4 regions of the Geodermatophilus sp. SYSU D01036 genome follow, and region 2 is predicted to be linked to each of the others. Evidence: riboswitches for the same ligand, from Rfam matches in the RefSeq annotation. Region 2 holds a riboswitch; each other region holds the start of a gene.
What was found. A riboswitch is a leader RNA that binds a small molecule or an ion and turns the genes downstream of it on or off. The one in region 2 is predicted to bind cyclic di-AMP.

Region 1 (5,052 bases), on a different contig from region 2:
CTGTACCAGTCCTCCAACACCTACTTCCTCGCGCTCGAGGACGCCCTCGGCAGCGTCGAGGAGCCGGTGCGGATGGCCGAGGCGGCGGGGCTGTTCCAGTTCAGCCCGCCGGGCCTGGCGCAGCAGATCATCGACGAGAACCGCGGGTCGTTCACCTTCGGCGCCGAGGCGACCAGCCCGCTGGCGCTGGCCAGCGCGTACTCGACGTTCGCCGCCGGCGGCACGCAGTGCGACGTCGTCCCGGTGACCGCCGTCCTCGACCGGAACGGGGAGCCGGCGGTCGGCGCCGACGGCGAGCCGCTCGCGGTCGGCGACCGGTGCACGCCCGAGGCTGTCCCGCCCGGCGTGGCGAACACGATGAACCAGATGCTGCGCAAGGACGTCGAGCCGGGGAACCCGGGGCAGACCGGGGCGCGCGCCTACGTCCGCGGCCACCAGATCGCGGGCAAGACCGGCACCTCGCAGGACAACTACTCGGTGGCGTTCGTGGGCTACACGCCCGAGATCACCGCGAGCGTCATGGTCCTCAACCCCAAGCGCAACGAGGACGTCGGCGGCTTCGGCGGCGGCAAGGGCGCCACCATCTGGCGCGACGCGATGGAGCCGATCCTCACCGCGCGCGGCAGCGGCGAGTTCGCGCCGGCCGACGAGACCGTGCAGAACGGCAACACCCGCCCGGTGCCCGGCTGCTCCACCGTCCGGGGTTGCGAGCGGACCCTCGCCGACGCCGGGTTCACCCCGCGGACGGTGCGCGTCGACAGCGACGAGCGGCCCGGCGCCCTCGTGGGCACCAGCCCGCCGCGCGGCGGCCGCGCCGTGCCCGGCCAGGTGGTGTCGATCCTGGTGAGCAACGGCAGCGACTACGTGGAGCCGGCGCCCGAGCCCGCGCCCCCGGCCGACCCCGCACCCCAGCCGGCGCCCGCGCCCGGCTCGCCGTCCTCGCCACCCCCGACGCCGTCGTCGCCCCCGCCCCCGCCGTCTCCGGAGCCGCCGCCACCGGCGACGGAGCCGCCGCCCGCGCCGGCGACCCCGGCACCCGAGCCGCCGCCCGCGCCGGCGACCCCGGCACCCGAGCCGCCGCCCGCGCCTGCCGCGCCCGCCCCGGAGACCCCGCCGCCCGGCTCCCCCTGGCGGCCGGGCGGCTGACGCCGGCCCAGCCGCTCGTCGAGGGACTGGGTGAGCAGCCACCCGGCCAGCAGGACCAGGTGCAGCAGGAACAGCCACAGGCCGATGGCGACCACCGCGCCGACGACGACCAGGCCGCCGAAGGGCGCGCCCAGGTCCAGCGGCAGGGACAGGAACAGCACGAAGCCCTGCAGGAAGCCGGACAGGCAGGCGGCGGTGAACAGCGCGCCGCTGACCAGCGCGCCCCACCGGTGCCGGCCGCCGGCCACCACGCCGTAGCCCCACAGGATGGGCACGGTGAGCACGAACAGCACCGAGTAGTAGCCGACGGCGAACCGCCCGATCAGAGGCCCGGCGCCGTCCTCGCGGGCCAGGTCGGCCATGACCGTGGCGGCCAGCAGCAGCGGGTACAGCAGCAGGGGCGTGACCACGACCAGGGGCAGCGTGAGCAGCCGCCCCCGCCAGCCGGTGAGGTTCTCCCGCCGCCGGCTGAACCGCATCAGCGCCCGCCGCAGCCCCTCGCCGTACAGCGACAGCGGCAGCAGCGCCAGCGCGAAGCCCAGCAGGTCCAGCCGGACGCCGGCGTCGACCAGCCGGTCCACCGCGCCCGGCGCGCCCAGCGACTCCGGCAGCAGCTCGGTCAGCCGCTCGCTGCGCGCGCGGACCTCCTCGGCCGAGGTGGCCAGCGCGGTCAGCCGGACGGAGACCAGCACCAGCGGCACCACCGCGATGCCGGCGTAGAAGGTGAGCCCCGCGCCGATCAGCGCGAGGTCACGGCCGTGCAGCAGACGGCGGGCGCCGGCCAGCAGCGTCCGTGCCTCGGCCCGCACCCGGGCCGCCGTCCACCTGCGTGCCGGGCTCACCCGCTCATGCCACCAGACCGGGCGGCCGGCCGGGGACCCGGCGACGCTCAGTCGTCGGTGCTCGCGTCGTCGGTGGTCGGGGCGTCGTTACCGGGGTTCTGGCCGGTCTCCTGGCAGCTGGCGTCGTTCTCGTTGCTGGCGTTGCCGCCGGCGGCGTCGCAGTTGGTCGGGCCGCGCGAGAAGTCGGTGTTGTCACCGCAGGCGACCAGGGAGCCGAACAGGGCGAGCGCGACGAGCGGCCGGGCGATCCGTGTCCGGGTGGCGCGCATCCGCGTGGAGGAGGACATGCAGCAATCGGTACACGCCCCCAGGGGCGCGCAAACCGGCGGGGGTCGGCAACCTCCCGGAGTCGTCCGGTCACCCGGTGTGAGCGATGTAATTACACGGGGGTGATTGTCACACGCCGGTCACGGACCTTACGCTCTGTGTGTCCAACGGGGCGTTCCGTCACCAGTCCGGGTGACACCCCACGGACGCCGTCGAGCCGGTCCCCTCCCGTGGGACCGGGCCGGGGACCCATGGCAGTCCTGGGGTGTAGCGCGTGTCCGCACGCGCCGGGCGACTCCACGCCCGAACCCGTCAGCTAACCCGGTAGGCGGCCTGGGAGAAGGAGTGACCGCCGCGTGGCGTCCCTGCGCACGTCCGTCCCCGGCATGCCCGCGACCGGCCGCGGCCGCCGCGCCGCCCTCGCCCTCGCCGGCGCCCTCGGGATCGGCCTCGGGCTGGGTGCCGTCCCGGCGCCGGCCGGGGCGGAGGAGCCGGTCACGGCCGCCGAGGCCGCGCAGCTGGTCGCCGCCCGGGGACACGACCTCGAGGTCGTCACCGAGCAGTTCAACGAGGCGCGCGAGGTGCTCGCCGCCCAGCAGGCCACCGCCGACGCGGCCGCCGCGCAGCTGGCCACCGCCCAGGCCGCCGTGGACACCGCCCGTCAGCAGGTCATCGGCATCGCCCGGTCGGCCTACACCGGCGACAGCATGGGCTCCCTGCAGGCGCTCATGACCAGCGAGGACGCCGACGAGTTCGTCAACCGCGTCACGCTGCTGCAGGGCGTCGCCGGCTACCAGGGCGAGCTGCTCGGTCAGGCCGTGGCCGCCACGGACACCGCCACCGCCGCGCAGACCGCGGCCGCCGAGGCCGCCGCCGAGGCGCAGCGCCAGTACGACGCCGTCGCCGCCCAGCAGGCCGACCTCGAGGCCCAGATCGCCGCCTACCAGGCCGACTACGCCCAGCTGAGCGCCGAGGAGCGGCGCGCCGCCCTCGACGCCGCCGCCGCGGCGCACGCCTCCGAGGGCTCCCGCGCCAGCCGCGACGAGGACCGCGAGGAGCCCGCGACCCCCGCGGAGGAGCCCGCCGCGGCCGCCGCGCCGGCCAGCGGCGTCGCCGGCACCGTCGTCTCCACCGCCATGGCCCAGCGCGGGGACCCCTACGTCTGGGCCGCTGCCGGCCCGGACGCCTTCGACTGCTCCGGCCTCACCCAGTACGCGTTCAAGGCCGCGGGGATCAGCCTCCCGCACTCCAGCAGGATGCAGTCGACGATGGGCACCGCGGTCTCCCGCGCCGACCTGCAGCCCGGGGACCTGGTCTTCTTCTACAGCCCGGTGAGCCACGTCGGCATCTACGTCGGCAACGGCCAGATGGTGCACGCGCCGACGTCGGGCGACGTCGTCAAGGTCGCCAGCATCGACGCGATGGGCGGCTACGCCGGCGCCCGCCGCATCGGGTAAGGACCTCCCTGCAGGGGCCCACCGCTCGCAAGCTCGCGGTGGGCCCCTGCAGGGAGGCCGTTCCAGCACGTCACCAGGTGCCGGGACGGGTCACGTCCGGACCTGCTGCAGCAGGCCCCGGACGAAGGCAGCCGTGGCGCCGGAGGGCAGCCGCACCTCCCCGCGGGTGACCACCCGCGGGTCCACCTCCCGGGCCCCGGGCAGGCCGCTCACGTCGGCCACCACGTGCTCCCGGACCCGCGGCCGCCCGTCGACCGCCGGCGGGACCGGGGAGGCCGGGCGCGCACCAGGTGCTCGTGCAGCACGCTGCCGCCGGGGGCGGAGAGCACCTCCCGGCGCAGGTGCGGCCACATCGGCAGCGGCCAGCGCCGGACCTCGAGGTGCAGGTCGCCGAACCGGCGGTCCTCCACCTGCTCGGCCGGCCCGTGGCCCCGTCCGGAGGCTCGCGCCGAGCTCGCGAGGCGTGAGAGGGACGGGGTCCTTCCAGCAGCGGGTGTGCGCCGCGTGCGCCTCGGCGCGGGTCGCGCCCAGCCGGGGCAGGGCCGCGGCCACCGGGTCCGGCCGCAGGCCGGCCATCCGGCGCAGCAGGACCAGGCAGAACTCCCGCCGCGCCAGCCCCGCACGGCCCGACCTGCCACGCACGTCACACCCGCGACCGGGACGTCGGCGTCCGCTGCCGCGTTGACCCTCCGGAACAGCCCCCGACCCGAGGACCGCGCACCGATGAACCCCCGCACCGTCGCCCTGGCCTTCCGCGCCGTCGCCGTCGCCGAGGCCCTGTCCTGGATCGGCCTGCTGGCCGGGATGTACGTCAAGTACGTGCCGGAGACCTCCGAGGTCGGCGTCCAGGTGTTCGGGCCGGTCCACGGTGCGGTGTTCGTCGCCTACGTGGTCGTGGCCCTGGTCGCCGCACGGGTGCTCGGCTGGTCCCGGTGGACGACGCTGCTCGCGCTGGCCGCCTCGGTCCCGCCGCTGGTCACCGTCGTGTTCGAGCGCTGGGCCGGGCGCACCGGGCGGCTGGCGGCGCCCGTCCGCGCCTGACCTACCGTTCCGGTCATGCCGGAGCCCGTGCTGCCCTCGACCGCCCGCACCCTGCTGGCCCGCACCGCCCGGGTGCAGCGCGAGGGCCGGGCACCCAGCCTGGTCGCCGGGGTGGTCCGGGACGGCGGGCTGGCCTGGTCGGCCGGCCGGGGCGACGTCGTCGAGCCGCACACCGACGTGCAGTACCGGCTGGGGTCGATCAGCAAGACCGTCACCGCCGTCGCGGTCATGCGGCTGCGCGACGAGGGCCGGCTGGCGCTGGACGACCCGCTGGACCGGCACGTGCCCGGCACGCCGTT
Region 2 (5,052 bases):
TGGCCACCGCGCGGCGCAGCCGCTTCTCGTCCGGCCCGCCGCCGACCAGCAGCAGCCGCGCGCCCGGGTGCCGGTCCAGCACCTGCGGCCAGGCGGCCACGAGCACGTCCTGCCCCTTGCGCGGCACCAGCCGGGACACGCAGACGACGACCGGCGCCTCCCCCAGCCCGTGCCGCCGCCGCACCGCGGTGCCGTCGACCGCGGGGGTGAACCGGTCGACGTCGACCCCGGGCGACAGCTGCGCCAGCCGGGTGCGCCCGCCGAGGGCCGGCTCCAGGCGGCTGCGGGTGTACTCGCTGATGTAGGTCAGGACGTCCAGGCCGCCGGCGATGCGGCGCATGAGCTGCCGGGCGCCGGGCAGCGCGACCCAGCCGGTCTCGTGCCCGTGGGTGGCGCCGACCAGGTGCCGCACCCCGGCGTCGCGGAGGGCGGGCGCCAGCAGGCCCAGCGGCGCGGCGGCGCCGAAGAAGGCGGTGTCGCAGCCGTGCTCGGCGGCCAGCGCCGTCGCGGCGCGGGCGGTCGCCGGGGTGGGCAGCAGCATCGCGGTCCGCTGCCGGACCACGGGATACGGCAGGCGGGCGTCGTAGGCCTCCCAGCCCGGTGAGCGGGAGGCCAGCACGACGAGGGAGTCCGGGGGGCGGCGCTCGAGCAGCGCCGCGACGAAGGTCTGGATGCCGCCCTGCCGCGGGGGGAAGTCGTTCGTGACGACGAGCGTGCGGCCGCGGTCGCTCACCGGTCGCCCAGCCGCAGCCAGTCCCCGGCCATCGCGACCCGCTCGGCCACCGTCGGGTGCGAGCCGAAGAACCACTGCCACGCCGCCGGCGGGCTCGGGTCGGCGACGTTGGTCTCGGCCAGCCGCCGCTGCATCTCGACGAAGGAGGCGGCGTCCCGGGTGAGGTCGAGCGCGTGCAGGTCCGCCCGGGCCTCGACGTGCCGCGAGACGAGGTTCTGCACCGGCGTCGCCACCAGGGACCCGACCGCGACGAGGAACAGCACCAGCGGCACCACGCGCGGGTCCCCCGCCGAGTCCGCGCCGGCCCGGCGCAGCAGCGGCGCCCAGGTCAGCAGCCAGCCGAGCAGGGCGACGGCGGCGGCCGCGCCGAGCGCCCCGATGAGCGTGCCGGTCAGGACGTCGTCGGTGGCGACGTGCCCGAGCTCGTGGGCGACGATCGACTCGATCTCCTCCGGGGGGACGTCGGCCAGCAGGGTGTCGTAGAGGACCACCCGGCGGGTGGAGCCGAACCCGGACACGTAGGCGTTGAGCGACGTCGTCCGCCGGGACGCGTCGGCGACCAGGACGTCCTCGACCGGGGAGCCGCTCTCCTCGGCCAGCCGCAGCAGGTCGGTGCGCAACTCCCCGGCCGGCAGCGGCGTGAAGCTGTTGAACGCCGGCTCGATGACCACCGGGTAGAGGAAGGAGCCTGCGACGACCAGCGCGGCCGCGCCGCCGGCGGCCCACGCCCACCAGGTGCGGGGTGCGCGGCGGGCCAGCGCGACGAGCACGAGCAGGCCGAGGGCGGTGAGCCCGGCGTCGATGGCGGTGGAGACCGCGACGTCGCGCAGCCACAGCGGCCAGGAGCGCGTGGACAGCCCGTAGCGGTGCCGCACCACCTCGCCGTAGGCGGAGATCGGCAGCGTCACCAGCCGGCCGACGACGGCCAGCGCGACCGTGCCCAGCAGCACGGTGAGCGGCCAGCGGCGGCCGCCCGCGCGGCCGACCGCGGTGACCAGCCGGCTGCCCAGGCGGGTGAGCCCGAGCAGCGCGGAGACCGCGAGCCCGAGCACCAGGTTGGTCAGCGACGCGGGACGGATGTCGGCGGCGAGGGCCTCGGCGCGGCGGACGACCTCGGCGGGCAGCCCGGCGTCGTCGGTGACCGGGGACGCGCCGCCGGGCGGGGTGGGCAGCAGCGTCCAGGGCGTGCGGAGGGCGATGACGACGACGAGCGCCGCGCCGAGCAGGAGCGCGACGAGCAGCGCGGCCCGGCGGGAGCCCGTGCGGTCGGGCCGGGTGGCCGCGGGGCGGGTGCTCGTCCCGCCCGCCCTGCTCACCCGGCCGATCCTAGGCGCGCGCCGGCCCCGCACCGCGCTCTCCCTCCGCAGGGCGCTCCCTCCGCGGACGCCGAGGGCCGGCGACCCGGACGGGTCACCGGCCCCGGCGACGTGATGGAACGGCCTCCCTGCAGGGTCCCGCCGCGAGCTCGCGAGCGGTGGGGCGCAGGGAGGTCCTTCGTCTAAGCGATGCGGCGCATCGCGGTGATGCCGCCCATCGAGTCGACCGACACGACCTTCACCGGCTGCCCCGACGTGGAGGCGTGCACCATCTGGCCGTTGCCGATGTACATCGAGACGTGGCTGACCGGGCTGTAGTAGAAGATCAGGTCGCCCGGCTGCAGGTCCGCCCGCGAGACGGCGGTGCCCATGCGCGACTGCATGCTGCTGGAGTGCGGGAGGCTGATCCCGGCCGCCGCGTAGGCGTACTGGGTCAGGCCCGAGCAGTCGAAGGCGTTCGGCCCGCCGGCGCCCCACACGTAGGGGTCGCCCACCTGGGCCAGCGCCGTCTGCACCGCGGTCTGCGCGGCACCGCTGCCGCCGCTGCCCGCCGACGGCGCCGGGGCCGGCGCGGGGGCCGCGGCCTGCGTGCCGACCGCGGTCGGAGCGCTGTCGCCGCGCGAGCCGCCGGCCGGCTCGTCGCCCGCCTCCGCCTGCGCGCCGGCGGCCAGGCCGGCCTCCTGCGCGGCGAGCGCCGCCTGCCGCTGCGCCTCGGTGAGCGCGGCGAACTGCGCCTGGTAGTCGGCGATGTCGTCCTGGAGCTGCGCCTCCTGGGCGCTCAGGTCGTCGAGGGTGCGCTGCGCCTCGGCCTCGGCGGCCTCGGCGTCGGCCTGCGCCTGCCGGGCGGCGGCCGCCGCCTCGTTCACCTGGTCGAGGACCGAGGTGGTGTGGTCGGCGATCTGGCCGAGGGTGGCCAGCGAGGCGACGAAGTCCTCGGCGGAGTCGCTGGTCAGCAGCAGGTCGAGCCCGGCGAAGCCGTCGCCGTTGCCGGCGGTGTAGGCGCTGCGCGCCACCTGGCGGATCTGGCCGTCGAGGTCCTGCAGCTGGTCCTGCGCCTCGGCGGCGGCCCGGTCGGCCTCGTCGGCGGCGGCCTGCTGCTGGGCGAGGACCTCGCGGGCCTCGTTGACCTGCTCGCTGACGACCTCGAGCCGGTGACCGGCCTCGGCGGCGAGCTGGGCGGCCTGCTCCGGGGTGCCGGCCCGCTCGGGGTCGGCGGCCGCGGTGCCGGACAGCAGGCCCAGGGTCAGCGCGGCGGTGGTGCCGACGAGGGTGACCCGGCCGAGGTGGCGGGCCCGCGACGGGCGGTGCGGCCCGGCGGTGCGGGTGGCGGATGTGGACTTCTCGCGTGCATGCCCCAGGACGGGGCGGGGGGTCGCCACGGGCGGCGGCTCTCCGTTTCTTCCTCAGCAACCGCCTACCGAGTTAGCTGACGGGTTCGGGCTGGGAAGACGTGCCCTATCTCCGCGCCCCGGTCGGGACCGGCGCGCACGAGAACTCACCCCAGTGCTGCGGTGGGTCCCCGGCTCACCTCGCGCACCTCCGGGAGGGGCGTCCGGTGACTCGGCGGTGTCGGCCGAGGTCACCCTGCGTCGGGTGACGACCACCCGGCCGGACGGCGCCACAGTACGGACGTGATGCAGTTGTGACAAACGGGGGGTGCGTGGACTGTGAGAACACACACGGTCAGCAGCCGCGCCACCCCGGTGCGTACCCGATTCGGGTGGCCCCCGCCGGTCAGCCCGTGCGCCGGCGCCCGTCCCGCGACGGCCGGTGCCGCAGCGGCGGCACGAGGCCGCCCTCGGCCAGCGCCCGCACCGCCCGCCGCTCGACGTCGTCGAGCTCCACGACGACGCCCGGGCGCGGCAGGGCGCCGTCGGCGGTCCGGGCCGCGGGGACGGGAGGCACCGGCAGCAGCACGGGGCCGGTGTCCCGCTCCGCGGGCGGGGCGCCCAGCAGGGCGGTGACGACGCAGTCGGCGCAGCCGACACCACGCGCGGTGCACGAGTCGCAGTCGATGAGCATGGCCGTGTCCCTCCGGTGCCCCGGCCGCGCCGCCCGGTGCCGGGCCGCGGTCGGGACGGGTCTCCCTGTCGGTTGCCCGGCACGCTAGGGACGGCCACCGACAGTCCCGGCTCAGCCGCCCGCGTACTCCCAGTGCCAGGGCTCCTCGCGGCCGTTGCCCGGGTCGGCCCAGGTCGGGTGCAGCCACCCGAACCGGCCGGCGTTGGCGACCATCCACGCGTACTGCGGCGTGCCGAAGCCGTCGACGCCGCCGCACAGGTCGACCGCCAGCCCCCACCCGTGGTTGCTGGTGCCCGGGACCGCGGCCAGCGCCGGTTTCTCCCCGTAGAGGCGGACCTGGCCCGCGTAGGTGCGATAGGAGTCGGTGATGCAGAGCGGCTGCCCGAACGCCGACGCGAAGGCCGCGCTCATCGCCCGCCAGGCCGCCGCGGCGTCGCAGCGCAGCGAGTGGCCGCCCACCCCGATCGGGCACAGCGCGCTCGGCGGGATGAGGCCGTTGGGGTAGCCGCCCCAGGCCCGGGCGCCGTCGAAGCTCGGCGGGTAGACGGTGTTGCCGCACTCGACCCGCAGGGCGCCGCCGGCCGGGCCGGGGGCGGGTACCTCCGGCCGCGGGCCGAGGCTGGGCCGGCCGACGTGCAGCACCTGGTCGGCGGGCAGCCGGCGGACGACGACGGCGCCGGCCCGCGCGTCGGCGGCGAGCATGGTCTGCGCGTCCAGCGCGATGCCGACGTGCCCCAGGCCCGACTCGGGGGTGCCGAGGAAGACCAGGTCGCCGGGCAGGACGTCGGCCAGGTCGACGGGCGTGGTGACCGCGAACAGGCCGGCCTGGTCGCCGGGCAGGTCGATGCCCGCGCCGCGGTAGACGGTGGAGACCAGCGAGCCGCAGTCCCAGGAGTCCGGGCCGGCCGTCCCCGGCGCGTAGGGCCGCCCGAGGGCGTCCATCGCCGCGGTGACCGCCGCCAGCGTCTCGGCGGGCAGCAC
Region 3 (5,052 bases), on a different contig from region 2:
CAGCACCCGGCGGGCGCCGGCGAGGACGGCGGCGACGGCGACGAGGCCGCTGCCCGACCCGAGGTCCAGCACCGTGCGGCCTGCGACGGTGGCGGGCGCGTCGAGCAGGTGGCGGGCCAGCGCCTGCCCGCCGGGCCAGGCGGCCGCCCAGAACGGCGGCTCCTCCCCCGCCCCGCCGGCCGCGGTCTCCATCGCCTCCCACAGGGCGACGACGTCGTCGGCGACGTGCAGCCGCACCTCGGGGACGAGCGAGGGCCGGCGCACCTGGGTGTGCGCGCGGACGAACCCCGCGGGCACCACCCGGGTGGCCGGCCCTCGCTGGATCACCTGGGGATCAGTACCAGCCGGTGGCCTGCGAGTGCGCCCAGGCGTCGCACGGCGAGCCGTAGCGCTCCTCGATGTAGATCAGGCCGGCGTCGATCTGGCGGTAGCCGTCGGAGGTCTTGGCGATCCCGGTGCTGGCCCAGGTGGAGTCCAGGAACTGCGGGATGCCGTAGGCGGTGCTGGTGGGGTTCTGGGCGTTGGGGTTCCAGCCGCTCTCCTTGCCCCACAGCTTCTCCAGGCAGGAGAACTGCTCACCGCTGCCGACCTTGCTCAGCGCGTAGTCCTTGAAGGAGCCGGAGGGCGCGGCCGGCGCGGCCTCCTCGGCGGCCTGCTCCTCGGCGGCCTGCTGCGCGGCGGCGGCCTCGGCGGCGGCCTGCGCCTCGGCGGCCTGGCGGGCGGCCTCCTGCTCCGCGGCGACGCGGGCGGCCTCCTGCTCGGCGGCGACGCGGGCGGCCTCGGCCTCGGCGGCCTGGCGGTCGCGCTCGGCCTGCTCGGCGGCGAGCTGCGCCTGGGCGGCACCGGCCTCCTGCGCGCTGCGCTCGGCGCGCGAGGCGGCGACGTCGGCCAGCGTCGTCAGGTCGGGGCCGGTCGCGGCCTGCGCGGCCGCCTGCTGCTGCGGGATGCCCAGCTCGTCGGCGACGCTGACCGCGGTGCCGGCGGTGTCGGTGCCGGCGGAGGCGGCCGGGCCGCTGGTGGAGACGACGCCCACGATCAGCGCGCCGGCGGCGGCGGCGCCGAGCAGGAGGGCCGGGCGGCGCGGGCCCAGCGGCGGGCTGCCGCGGCGGAACAGGCGCCGGCGGGCGGGGGCCTCGGCGGCCGGCTCGGCGGCGTCCGCGAGGGCGGGCAACTCGCGGGTGGCGGTGTCGGCGGGGGCGTCGGGGGTGGCGAGCTCGACGGTCACGGGGGCGTCGGCAGGCGTGTTCGGGACGTGGCGGGACATGAGGGGGTGAGGGCTCCGAGGGAGAGTGCGCGCGGCAGCGGCCCGGAGGCGGACCTCGGGCGTGCGGGTGCGGCGCGGGTCTGGGGCGGTGTGGCGGTACGGGGTCCCCGGCGACGTCGTCGCAGGGAGCGGCAGGGCAGGGGCGGCCGGCGTCAGGCGGACGCGGGAGCGCGGTGTGCGCGCGGGCAGCTGCACCTGCGGGCCGCTTCGGCCCGGAGGCGGGGCATGCGGAGACTCTCCGTTTCTTCCGTGAGCCGCCTACCGAGTTAGCTGACGGGTTCGGGCGGGAAGGAGCCCTACGCGTGCCGGGCCGGAGCTCGGCGGGCGCGATTCACCCCAGTACTGCGGTGGGTCCCCGGCTCGCGTCCACGGGTGCGGACACGACTCGGCGGCGTCCGGCCGGGCTCCCCGGGACGGGGACCTGACGACCTGCCGGACGCGAGCCACCGTACGGTCGTTACCGGTTCGTGACAACAGCCGGGGCCGGAGGTGCGGCCGGGACGTGTGGTACGGACTCCCCCGGTCCGGAACCCGCCCCCGCGTCGCCGCTGGTCAGGAGGCCGCGGCGACCTCGGGCCGGCCGGGCCCGTGCAGCGGTGTCACGTCGGACACGTCCGTGCCGGACGGCGCCGGACGCGCCCCCGCGCGGGGCTCGGGCGCCGGGTCCTCCCCGAGGCGGGGCAGGCCCCGCTTGTCGCCGAGGGCGGGGACGTCGTCGGGCACGACCCCGGTGACGACGGCGAGCGCCTCGTCCAGCTGCCCGGTCAGCAGGCGCAGCCAGTCGCGCGCCCGGTCGCGCTCGTCGCGCAGGGGCGCGAGCTCGGCCTCGACGGCGGACCGCCGCTCGAGCGCCTCGGCGTCGGCCCGTGCCCGCGCCTCGGCGGCCTCGCGGTCCCGCCGCGCGCGCTCGGCGGCGGCCCCCTCCTCCAGCCGGGCCGCCTCGCGGCGCGCGGCCTCCAGGATCGCGGCGGCCTCGCTGCGGGTCTGCTCGCGGGCGGCGAGCACCGCCTCGCGCATCTCGGCCACCCCGGACAGCCGCGCCTGCGCCTCGGTGAGCGCCTCGGCGCGGATCCGCCCGGCCTCCTCCTCGGCGGCGGCGGTCAGCGCGGCGGCCGCCTCCTCGGCCCGGCGCATCATCGCGGCGGCGTCCTCGGGACCGGGCAGGCTCTGCCGCTCGCGGACCAGCTGGGCCAGCCGACGGCGGGCGTTCTGCAGCTCGGCCGACGCGGCGGCGTAGCGGCTGAGCAGGTGCTCGTTCTCCCGGCGCAGGACCAGCAGCTCGGTCTCCGCCCAGGCGACGTAGTCGTCGACCTGTAGGCGGTCGTAGCCGCGCACCGCTCCGGTGAACACCGGTCCGGTGCCCAGCAGACCGTCGAGCCCGCGTCCCGGAGGCGGCTCGGCGGGGCCGTCCCCGGCCCCGTCCGGAGCAGCTCCATGTCCCCGCAGCGACATCCCGGTTCCCCCTCGGTGCGCTCCGATCCGGTCCCCCACCGGCACGCCGGCGAGGGTGATCACAGGGTTCCACCCCCCGGGTGCGGTCGAACGGGCCGACACGGGTGGGCGCGGGACGTGCGGACCGGTCGCGCCCGGACGTGCCGGGCCGGTCACCGTGCGCGGTCGAGAGGTCTCAGTACGGTCACGGCCCCCGGGGGGAATGCTCGGCGGGGGCGGCTCGTTGGGCCGGGTACAGTAGTTGCACTCTCAACCACATGGAGCACGAGATGCAGTTCGGGGTCTTCACGGTCAGCGACGTCACGACCGACCCGACGACGGGGCGGACGCCGAGCGAGACGGAGCGGATCAAGGCCGTCGTCACCATCGCGAAGAAGGCCGAGGAGGTGGGCCTCGACGTCTTCGCCCTCGGCGAGCACCACAACCCGCCGTTCTTCTCGTCCTCCCCCACGACCACGCTGGCCTACGTCGCAGCGCAGACCTCCCGGCTGCAGCTGTCGACGTCGACCACACTGATCACCACCAACGACCCGGTGAAGGTCGCCGAGGACTACGCGATGCTCCAGCACCTCGCCGACGGCCGCGTCGACCTGATGATGGGCCGCGGCAACACCGGGCCGGTCTACCCGTGGTTCGGCCAGGACATCCGCAACGGCATCCCGCTGGCCGTGGAGAACTACGCGCTGCTGCGCCGGCTGTGGGACGAGGAGGTCGTGGACTGGCAGGGCCGGTTCCGCACCCCGCTGCAGGGCTTCACCTCCACCCCGCGGCCGCTGGACGGCGTCCCGCCGTTCGTGTGGCACGGGTCGATCCGCAGCCCGCAGATCGCCGAGCAGGCCGCGTACTACGGCGACGGCTTCTTCCACAACCACATCTTCTGGCCGAAGGAGCACACCCAGCGGATGGTGGAGTTCTACCGGTCCCGGTTCGAGCACCACGGCCACGGCGCCGCCGACCAGGCGATCGTCGGCCTCGGCGGGCAGGTGTTCATGCGGCGGAACAGCCAGGACGCCGTCGCCGAGTTCCGGCCCTACTTCGACAACGCGCCGGTCTACGGGCACGGGCCCTCGCTCGAGGACTTCTCCCGGGAGACGCCGCTGACCGTGGGCAGCCCGGAGCAGGTCGTCGAGCGCACGCTCGGCTTCCGCGACTACGTCGGCGACTACCAGCGGCAGCTGTTCCTCATCGACCACGCCGGCCTGCCGCTGAAGACCGTCCTCGAGCAGCTGGACCTGCTCGGCGAGGAGGTCGTGCCGGTGCTGCGCCGCGAGTTCGCCGCGCTCAAGCCGGCGCACGTGCCCGACGCCCCCACCCACGCCGCCCGGGTGGCCGCCCGCGGGGGCGCGCAGGAGCCGACCGTGTACGCCGCGGGTGACGACGTCACCGGGCAGGCCCGCGAGGAGGTGTCCGTCCGATGACCACCCGCACCCTGGCCGTCGTCAGCGCGGGGCTCGGCGTCCCGTCGTCGACGCGGCTGCTGGCCGACCGGCTCGCGGCGGCGACCGTCGCCGCGCTGCGCGAGCGCGGCGAGGACGCCACCGTCGAGGTCGTCGAGCTGCGCGAGCACGCCCGCGACGTCGCCGACGCGCTGGTCACCGGGTTCCCGAACGCGGCGCTGCGCGCAGCGGTCGGGACGGTGACCGGCGCGGACGCGGTCATCGCGGTCACGCCGGTGTTCACCGCCTCCTACAGCGGCCTGTTCAAGTCCTTCGTCGACGTGCTGGACAAGGACGCGCTCACCGGCACGCCGGTGCTGCTCGCGGCGACCGCCGGCACCGCCCGGCACTCGCTGGTGCTCGAGCACGCGATGCGGCCGCTGTTCAGCTACCTGCGCGCGGTGACCGTGCCGACGGCCGTCTTCGCGGCGAGCGAGGACTGGGCCGGCGGTGAGGGCGCCGGCCAGGAGCTGGCCGCGCGGATCACCCGCGCGGCCGGCGAGCTGGCCGACGTCGTCACCGGCCGGCCGGCGTCGGGCCGCCCGGCCGACCCCTTCGCCGACGTCCCCTCCTTCGAGGACCTGCTGCGGGGTACCGCCTAGGACCGGTCCTGGACCGGCGCCTGGGACGACCCGCCGGCACGCGGGTCCGCGTGCCGGGCCCGGTCGCGCTCGGGGGCCTGCCGGGCGACCGGCACGCCCTCCGGCGCGGCCGGCGGCCCCGCCGGCACCGGCGCGGACGGCGGCACGGCCGGCTCCGGACGTCCCCGCAGCCGCGGGTAGGCCAGCACCAGGCTGGCCGCCAGGACGATGGCCAGGATGACCGCCCACGTGCCGGTGTAGTCGGCCCACGAGTCGGTGAGCAGCAGGAACGCCGGGAGGGCGGCGGTGAGCAGCCCGG
Region 4 (5,052 bases), on a different contig from region 2:
CGGCCCGACCCCGCCCGGCTGGACGCCGTGGCCGCACCCGGCGACGTGACCGCCCGCTGGACCGAGCGGCTGGGCGCGGTGCTGGCCGCGTGAACCCCTCCACCGCGCTGGCCCGCGTGCTGGTCGACGAGCTGGTCCGCGGCGGGGTCCGCGACGCCGTCGTCGCGCCCGGCTCGCGCTCGGCGCCGGTCGCCCTGGCGCTGGCCGCCGCCGAGCGGGCCGGCGTCCTGCGGCTGCACGTGCGCATCGACGAGCGCACGGCGTCCTTCCTCGCCCTGGGGCTGGCCCGCGCGTCCGGCCGGCCGGTGCCGGTGCTCACCACCTCCGGGACGGCGACCGCGCACCTGCACGCCGCCGTCCTCGAGGCCGACGTCAGCGGCGTGCCGCTGCTGGCGCTGACCGCCGACCGGCCGCCGGAGCTGCGGGGCACCGGCGCCAACCAGACCATCGAGCAGCCCGGCCTCTACGGCGGCGCGGTGCGCTGGGCGGCCGACGTCGGCGTGCCCGAGGCCGGCCGCGAGGCCGCGCAGAACCGCTACTGGCGGTCGGTGGTGTCCCGGGCGCTGCTCGCGGCCACCGGCGTCCTGTCCGGCGACCCCGGACCGGTGCAGCTGGACCTGCCGTTCCGGGACCCGCTGCTGCCGGAGGAGGAGCCCGGCCCGCTCGCGGGCCCGTGGGCCGGCCGGGACGGCGGCGCGCCGTGGACCGCCGGGGAGCCCGCGCCGGTCGCGGCGGCGCCGGTCCCCGACGGCCCGCGCACGCTCGTCGTCGCCGGGGACGGGCCGGACGCCGTCGGCCGGGCGTGGGCGGCCGGCGCCGCCGCGGCCGGCTGGCCGGTGGTCGCCGAGCCGAGCGGCGGGGCGTGGACCGACGGCGCGGTGCGCGGCGGGGCGCTGCTGCTCGGCGTGCCCGGCTGGCTGGACGCGCACCGGCCCGAGCGCGTGGTCGTCGTCGGCCGGCCGACGCTGTCCCGGCCGGTGTCGGCGCTGCTGGCCGACCCGCGGGTGCGCGTGGAGACCGTGGTCGCCGGGCCGCGCTGGCCCGACGCCGGCCGCTCGGCGGCGCTGGTCACCCGCGCCGGCCCGCCGGCCGGCCCGCCCTCCGACCCGGGCTGGGCCGCCGCCTGGCGCGCGGCCGCGGACCGGGTGGGTGCGACCGTCGACGCCGCGCTGGACACCGCGCCCGGGCTGACCGCCGCCCGGCTGGCCCGCGACGTCGTCGCCGCCCTGCCGTCCGGGGCGCTGCTGGTGCTCGGCTCCTCGACGCCGGTGCGCGACGTCGACCGGCTCGCCGCGCCGCGCGGCGACCTCGCCGTGCTCGCCAACCGCGGCGTCGCCGGGATCGACGGCACCGTGTCCACCGCGGTCGGGGCCGCCCTGGTGCACGGCGGGCCCGCGGTGGCGCTCATGGGCGACCTCACGTTCCTGCACGACCTGCAGGGGCTGCTCACCGGCGAGGGCGAGCTGCGCCCGGACCTCACCGTGGTGGTGCCCGACAACGACGGCGGCGGGATCTTCGCCCAGCTGGAGCCGGGGCGGCCGGCGTACGCCCGCGACTACCGGCGGGTGTTCGGCACGCCGCACGGGCGGGACCTGGTCGCCGTCGCCGCGTCCCTGGGCTGGGCGGCGGCGGCGGTGGCCACGCCGGAGGAGCTCACCGCCGCGCTGGCGTGCGGCGGGCCGCGGGTGGTCGTCGCCCGCACCGACCAGCGCGCGGAGGCCGACCTGGCCGTCGCCCTGCGGGAGGCCGCGGGCCGCGCGCTGGCCTGACCGGCCTCAGGAGCGCCGGATCCCCGGCAGCGACCAGCCGTTGCCGTCGGGGTCGCTGGAGAACGCGGACCGCGAGCCGGGGGCGCCCTCGGGGCCCAGCTGCTGGGCCTCGGTGACGTCGCGTCGACCCCGCGCTCGGCGGGCTCCCGGCGGACGGCGCCGACGTCCTCGACCACGAGCTGCGGGCCCCGGGCCGAGGGCGGCTCGCCCAGCGGCGTGCCCCGGCCGATGGCCACCGAGCAGGGGGAGCCCGGCGGCGTCATCTGCACCACACGCGTGCCGGGGGCCGGGGTGACGTCGTGGTCGAGCCCGGAACCGACCTGCTCGACGGCGAAGGCGTCGGCGACGTCGACGTCGCTCACCGGGATGCCGATCACCTCGAGTCGCACGTCCGTGCGGGGAACCCAGGGAGGTCCGAACACCCCACGGGGCCCCGCGGCGCGGTCACGGCAGCGCGTGCGGGCCCGGATCGGGGCCCGTCGCCGGTGGCCTTCGTCACGGGGTCCGGGGCGGCCGCGGCGAGGGTGGGAGGACCGCGACAGGGCTGGTCGCGCGCGGCGAACAGCGCGTTCCGTTACCCGCGCGGGGGTCACGCCGACGTCACGCAGTACCCCACGGGTCCCAGCCGAACCGTGGTGTGACCGCCGTCACGACGACAGTCGACATGACGACACGTAACGTTTTGGCTGCGCTCAGCGAACACAGAGCGCGGCGCCGGTCCGCCAAACCCTGCCCACCGGTCGCCCACGTCAACTCCCAGGGCAGGGGTGGGGGACCCACTCTTCCGGCGCGCGACGGCCTACGGGGGCCTGTCGGAGCGCGCCTCGGGGTGAAGCCGCGGACCGCGGCCGGGCACCGATCGCCCGAACCCGACAGCTCACCTCGCCGGCGGTGATCGGGAGATCATCACCATGCCCAAGCACCGCGCACCCCGCTACGTCCGCACCAAGAAGGTCATCGCCAAGGCCCCTGTCGCCGCCGGCGCCGCCGCCGTCGGTCTGGGCGTCCTGAGCTCGCCGGCCTCCGCCTCCACCACCCACGACTGGACCGGCGTCGCCCAGTGCGAGTCCAGTGGCAACTGGAGCATCAACACCGGCAACGGCTACTACGGCGGCCTGCAGTTCAGCCAGTCCACCTGGGCCGCCTTCGGGGGCACCGACCTCGCCCCGCGTGCCGACCTCGCCACCCCGGCCCAGCAGGTCCAGATCGCCGAGGCGGTCCTGGCCGGCCAGGGCGTCGGCGCCTGGCCGAGCTGCGGCAAGTACCTGACCGGCGGCACCACCGCGGCCGCCGCCGAGGCGCCGGCCGCGCCCGCCGAGCAGGCCGCCCCCGCCGCCGAGGTCCCGGCCGCCCCGGCCGCCCCGGTCCAGCAGCCGGCCGCCGAGCAGCCCGCCCCGGCCGAGCAGGCCGAGGTCACCACCGAGGAGTACACCGTCCGCTGGCGGGACACGGTGGCGAAGATCGCCGCTGCCCACGGCCAGAGCTGGCGGGAGCTCTACGAGCGCAACGTCGACGTCATCGGCGCCAACCCGAACCTGATCTTCCCCGGTCAGGTGCTGGCGCTCAGCGGCTCGACCGCCGCCCCGGCCGAGGCCGCCCCGGCCCCCGCCGCCGAGGCCGCTCCGGCTCCCGCCGCCGAGGCCGCCCCGGCCCCGGCTGCCGAGGCCGCTCCGGCTCCCGCCGCCGAGGCCGCCCCGGCCCCGGTCGCCGCCGGTGAGGCGGCGCCCGCCGCCACCCCGCCGATCGCCGAGGCCGCCCCGCAGGTCGCGCAGGCCGCGGTCGTCGCCGAGATCACCAACACCGCCGGCGCGATCCACGAGGCCGTGCAGGCGGCGGCGAACGCCGTCGTCAGCAACGTCCCGGGCGCCGCGGACATCACCCTCGGCGGCACGCGGGCCAGCGCGGTCGACCCGGACGGCCACCCCTCCGGCAAGGCGCTGGACTACATGGTCATGTCCGACGCCGCCCTCGGCGACGCGATCGCCCAGTACCACGTCGACCACTGGGACGAGCTGGGCGTCGAGTACGTCATCTGGCAGCAGCGCATCCTGACCTCGCCCGGCGCCGCGTGGAAGGCGATGGAGGACCGCGGCGGCGTGACCGCGAACCACATGGACCACGTGCACGTGAACTACGTGGGCTGACCTCCCGCACACCCGACGAGGGCCCCGACCGCGCACAGCGGCCGGGGCCCTCGCCGTCTCCGGAGGGCAGGGGGACGACGGCGCCGGCCGGGACCGGCCGCCTCAGCCCTCCAGCGCGGCCTGGAAGGCGGCGAACTTCGACTGCGTCTCGGCGAGCTCGGCCGTCGGGTCGGAGGCGGCGACGATGCCGCAGCCGGCGAACAGCCGGGCCGAGCGCGGGTCGTCGTCGACCAGTTGCGCGCAGCGCAGGGCCAGCCCGAACTCGCCGTCCCCGCGGGCGTCGAGCCAGCCCACCGGCCCGGCGTAGCGCCCGCGGCCCATGCCCTCCAGCTCGGCGATGACCGCGGCGGCGGCGTCGGGCGGGGTGCCGCAGACGGCGGCGGTCGGGTGCACGGCGTCGACCAGCTCCAGCAGCCCGGCGCGACCGCGGGCGCCCGAGCGGCGCTGGGTGCCGACGACGTCGGTGGCCAGGTGCCGCACGTTGGGCAGCGTCAGCAGCGAGGGCTGCTCCGGCACCGACAGCGCGGTGCAGAACGGGTCGAGCGCGCGGACGAGCGAGTCGACGGCGAGGGCGTGCTCGGCGCGGTCCTTGGCGCTGGCCACGAGGCCCGCCGCGAGCCGCTCGTCCTCGGCGCCCGCGCCGCGCGGGGCGGTGCCGGCCAGCACCCGCGCCGACAGCTGCCGGCCGGTGCGGCGCAGCAGCAGCTCGGGGGTGGCGCCGAGCAGCCCGTCGACGGCGAAGGTCCAGCAGTCGGGGAAGCGGGCGGCCAGCCGGTCGAGCAGGCGGCGGGGGTCCAGCGGCACGTCGGCGGTGACCAGCAGGTCGCGGGCGAGCACCACCTTGGCGAGGTCGCCGGCGCCGATGCGGCCGATCGCGGCGGACACGGCACCGCACCACGAGGCGGGGTCGAGCGCGCCGTCGGCGTAGCGCAGCCGCCCCGGCGCGGGGGTCATCGGCTCGTGGGTGGCCGGCAGCACGTCGCGCATGTCGGCGCCGCCGGTCGTGGTCACCCACGCGACGCCGTCGCGGCGGCCGACGACGACCTCGGGGACGACGAACACCGACGTCTCCCGCGCGGGGTCGAACGCGACGCTCGCGAACACCACCGGCCCGGAGCCGGGCACGCCCACCTCGTCGT

Region 1: linked by a shared signal. The riboswitch ahead of ACI8AR_RS14490 (C40 family peptidase) and the one ahead of ACI8AR_RS03320 (C40 family peptidase) in region 2 are both predicted to bind cyclic di-AMP.
Region 3: linked by a shared signal. The riboswitch ahead of ACI8AR_RS12230 (aggregation-promoting factor C-terminal-like domain-containing protein) and the one ahead of ACI8AR_RS03320 (C40 family peptidase) in region 2 are both predicted to bind cyclic di-AMP.
Region 4: linked by a shared signal. The riboswitch ahead of ACI8AR_RS18500 (transglycosylase family protein) and the one ahead of ACI8AR_RS03320 (C40 family peptidase) in region 2 are both predicted to bind cyclic di-AMP.

Annotation. Positions count from the first base shown of each region.
Region 1 covers NZ_JBJGZJ010000013.1:88,269-93,320, forward strand. The annotation lists gene ACI8AR_RS14475 (transglycosylase domain-containing protein) at 1-1,146, shown strand, start outside; partial or broken gene ACI8AR_RS14480 (YhjD/YihY/BrkB family envelope integrity protein) at 1,170-1,988, opposite strand; gene ACI8AR_RS14485 (hypothetical protein) at 2,036-2,275, opposite strand; cyclic di-AMP (ydaO/yuaA leader) riboswitch at 2,467-2,600, shown strand; gene ACI8AR_RS14490 (C40 family peptidase) at 2,612-3,712, shown strand; gene ACI8AR_RS14495 (hypothetical protein) at 3,803-3,934, opposite strand; gene ACI8AR_RS14500 (hypothetical protein) at 3,922-4,122, opposite strand; gene ACI8AR_RS14505 (DUF3817 domain-containing protein) at 4,436-4,753, shown strand; gene ACI8AR_RS14510 (serine hydrolase domain-containing protein) at 4,769-5,052, shown strand, end outside.
Region 2 covers NZ_JBJGZJ010000002.1:178,595-183,646, reverse strand. The annotation lists gene ACI8AR_RS03330 (glycosyltransferase family 4 protein) at 1-733, opposite strand, end outside; gene ACI8AR_RS03325 (M48 family metallopeptidase) at 730-2,049, opposite strand; gene ACI8AR_RS03320 (C40 family peptidase) at 2,232-3,428, opposite strand; cyclic di-AMP (ydaO/yuaA leader) riboswitch at 3,445-3,625, opposite strand; gene ACI8AR_RS03315 (hypothetical protein) at 3,784-4,071, opposite strand; gene ACI8AR_RS03310 (D-alanyl-D-alanine carboxypeptidase family protein) at 4,183-5,052, opposite strand, start outside.
Region 3 covers NZ_JBJGZJ010000010.1:54,267-59,318, forward strand. The annotation lists gene ACI8AR_RS12225 (class I SAM-dependent methyltransferase) at 1-327, opposite strand, end outside; gene ACI8AR_RS12230 (aggregation-promoting factor C-terminal-like domain-containing protein) at 335-1,225, opposite strand; cyclic di-AMP (ydaO/yuaA leader) riboswitch at 1,505-1,665, opposite strand; gene ACI8AR_RS12235 (hypothetical protein) at 1,817-2,614, opposite strand; gene ACI8AR_RS12240 (LLM class flavin-dependent oxidoreductase) at 2,974-4,134, shown strand; gene ACI8AR_RS12245 (FMN reductase) at 4,131-4,754, shown strand; gene ACI8AR_RS12250 (AmiS/UreI family transporter) at 4,751-5,052, opposite strand, start outside.
Region 4 covers NZ_JBJGZJ010000021.1:55,586-60,637, forward strand. The annotation lists gene ACI8AR_RS18490 (o-succinylbenzoate synthase) at 1-93, shown strand, start outside; gene menD (2-succinyl-5-enolpyruvyl-6-hydroxy-3-cyclohexene-1-carboxylic-acid synthase) at 90-1,769, shown strand; cyclic di-AMP (ydaO/yuaA leader) riboswitch at 2,507-2,676, shown strand; gene ACI8AR_RS18500 (transglycosylase family protein) at 2,681-3,913, shown strand; gene ACI8AR_RS18505 (isochorismate synthase) at 4,016-5,052, opposite strand, start outside.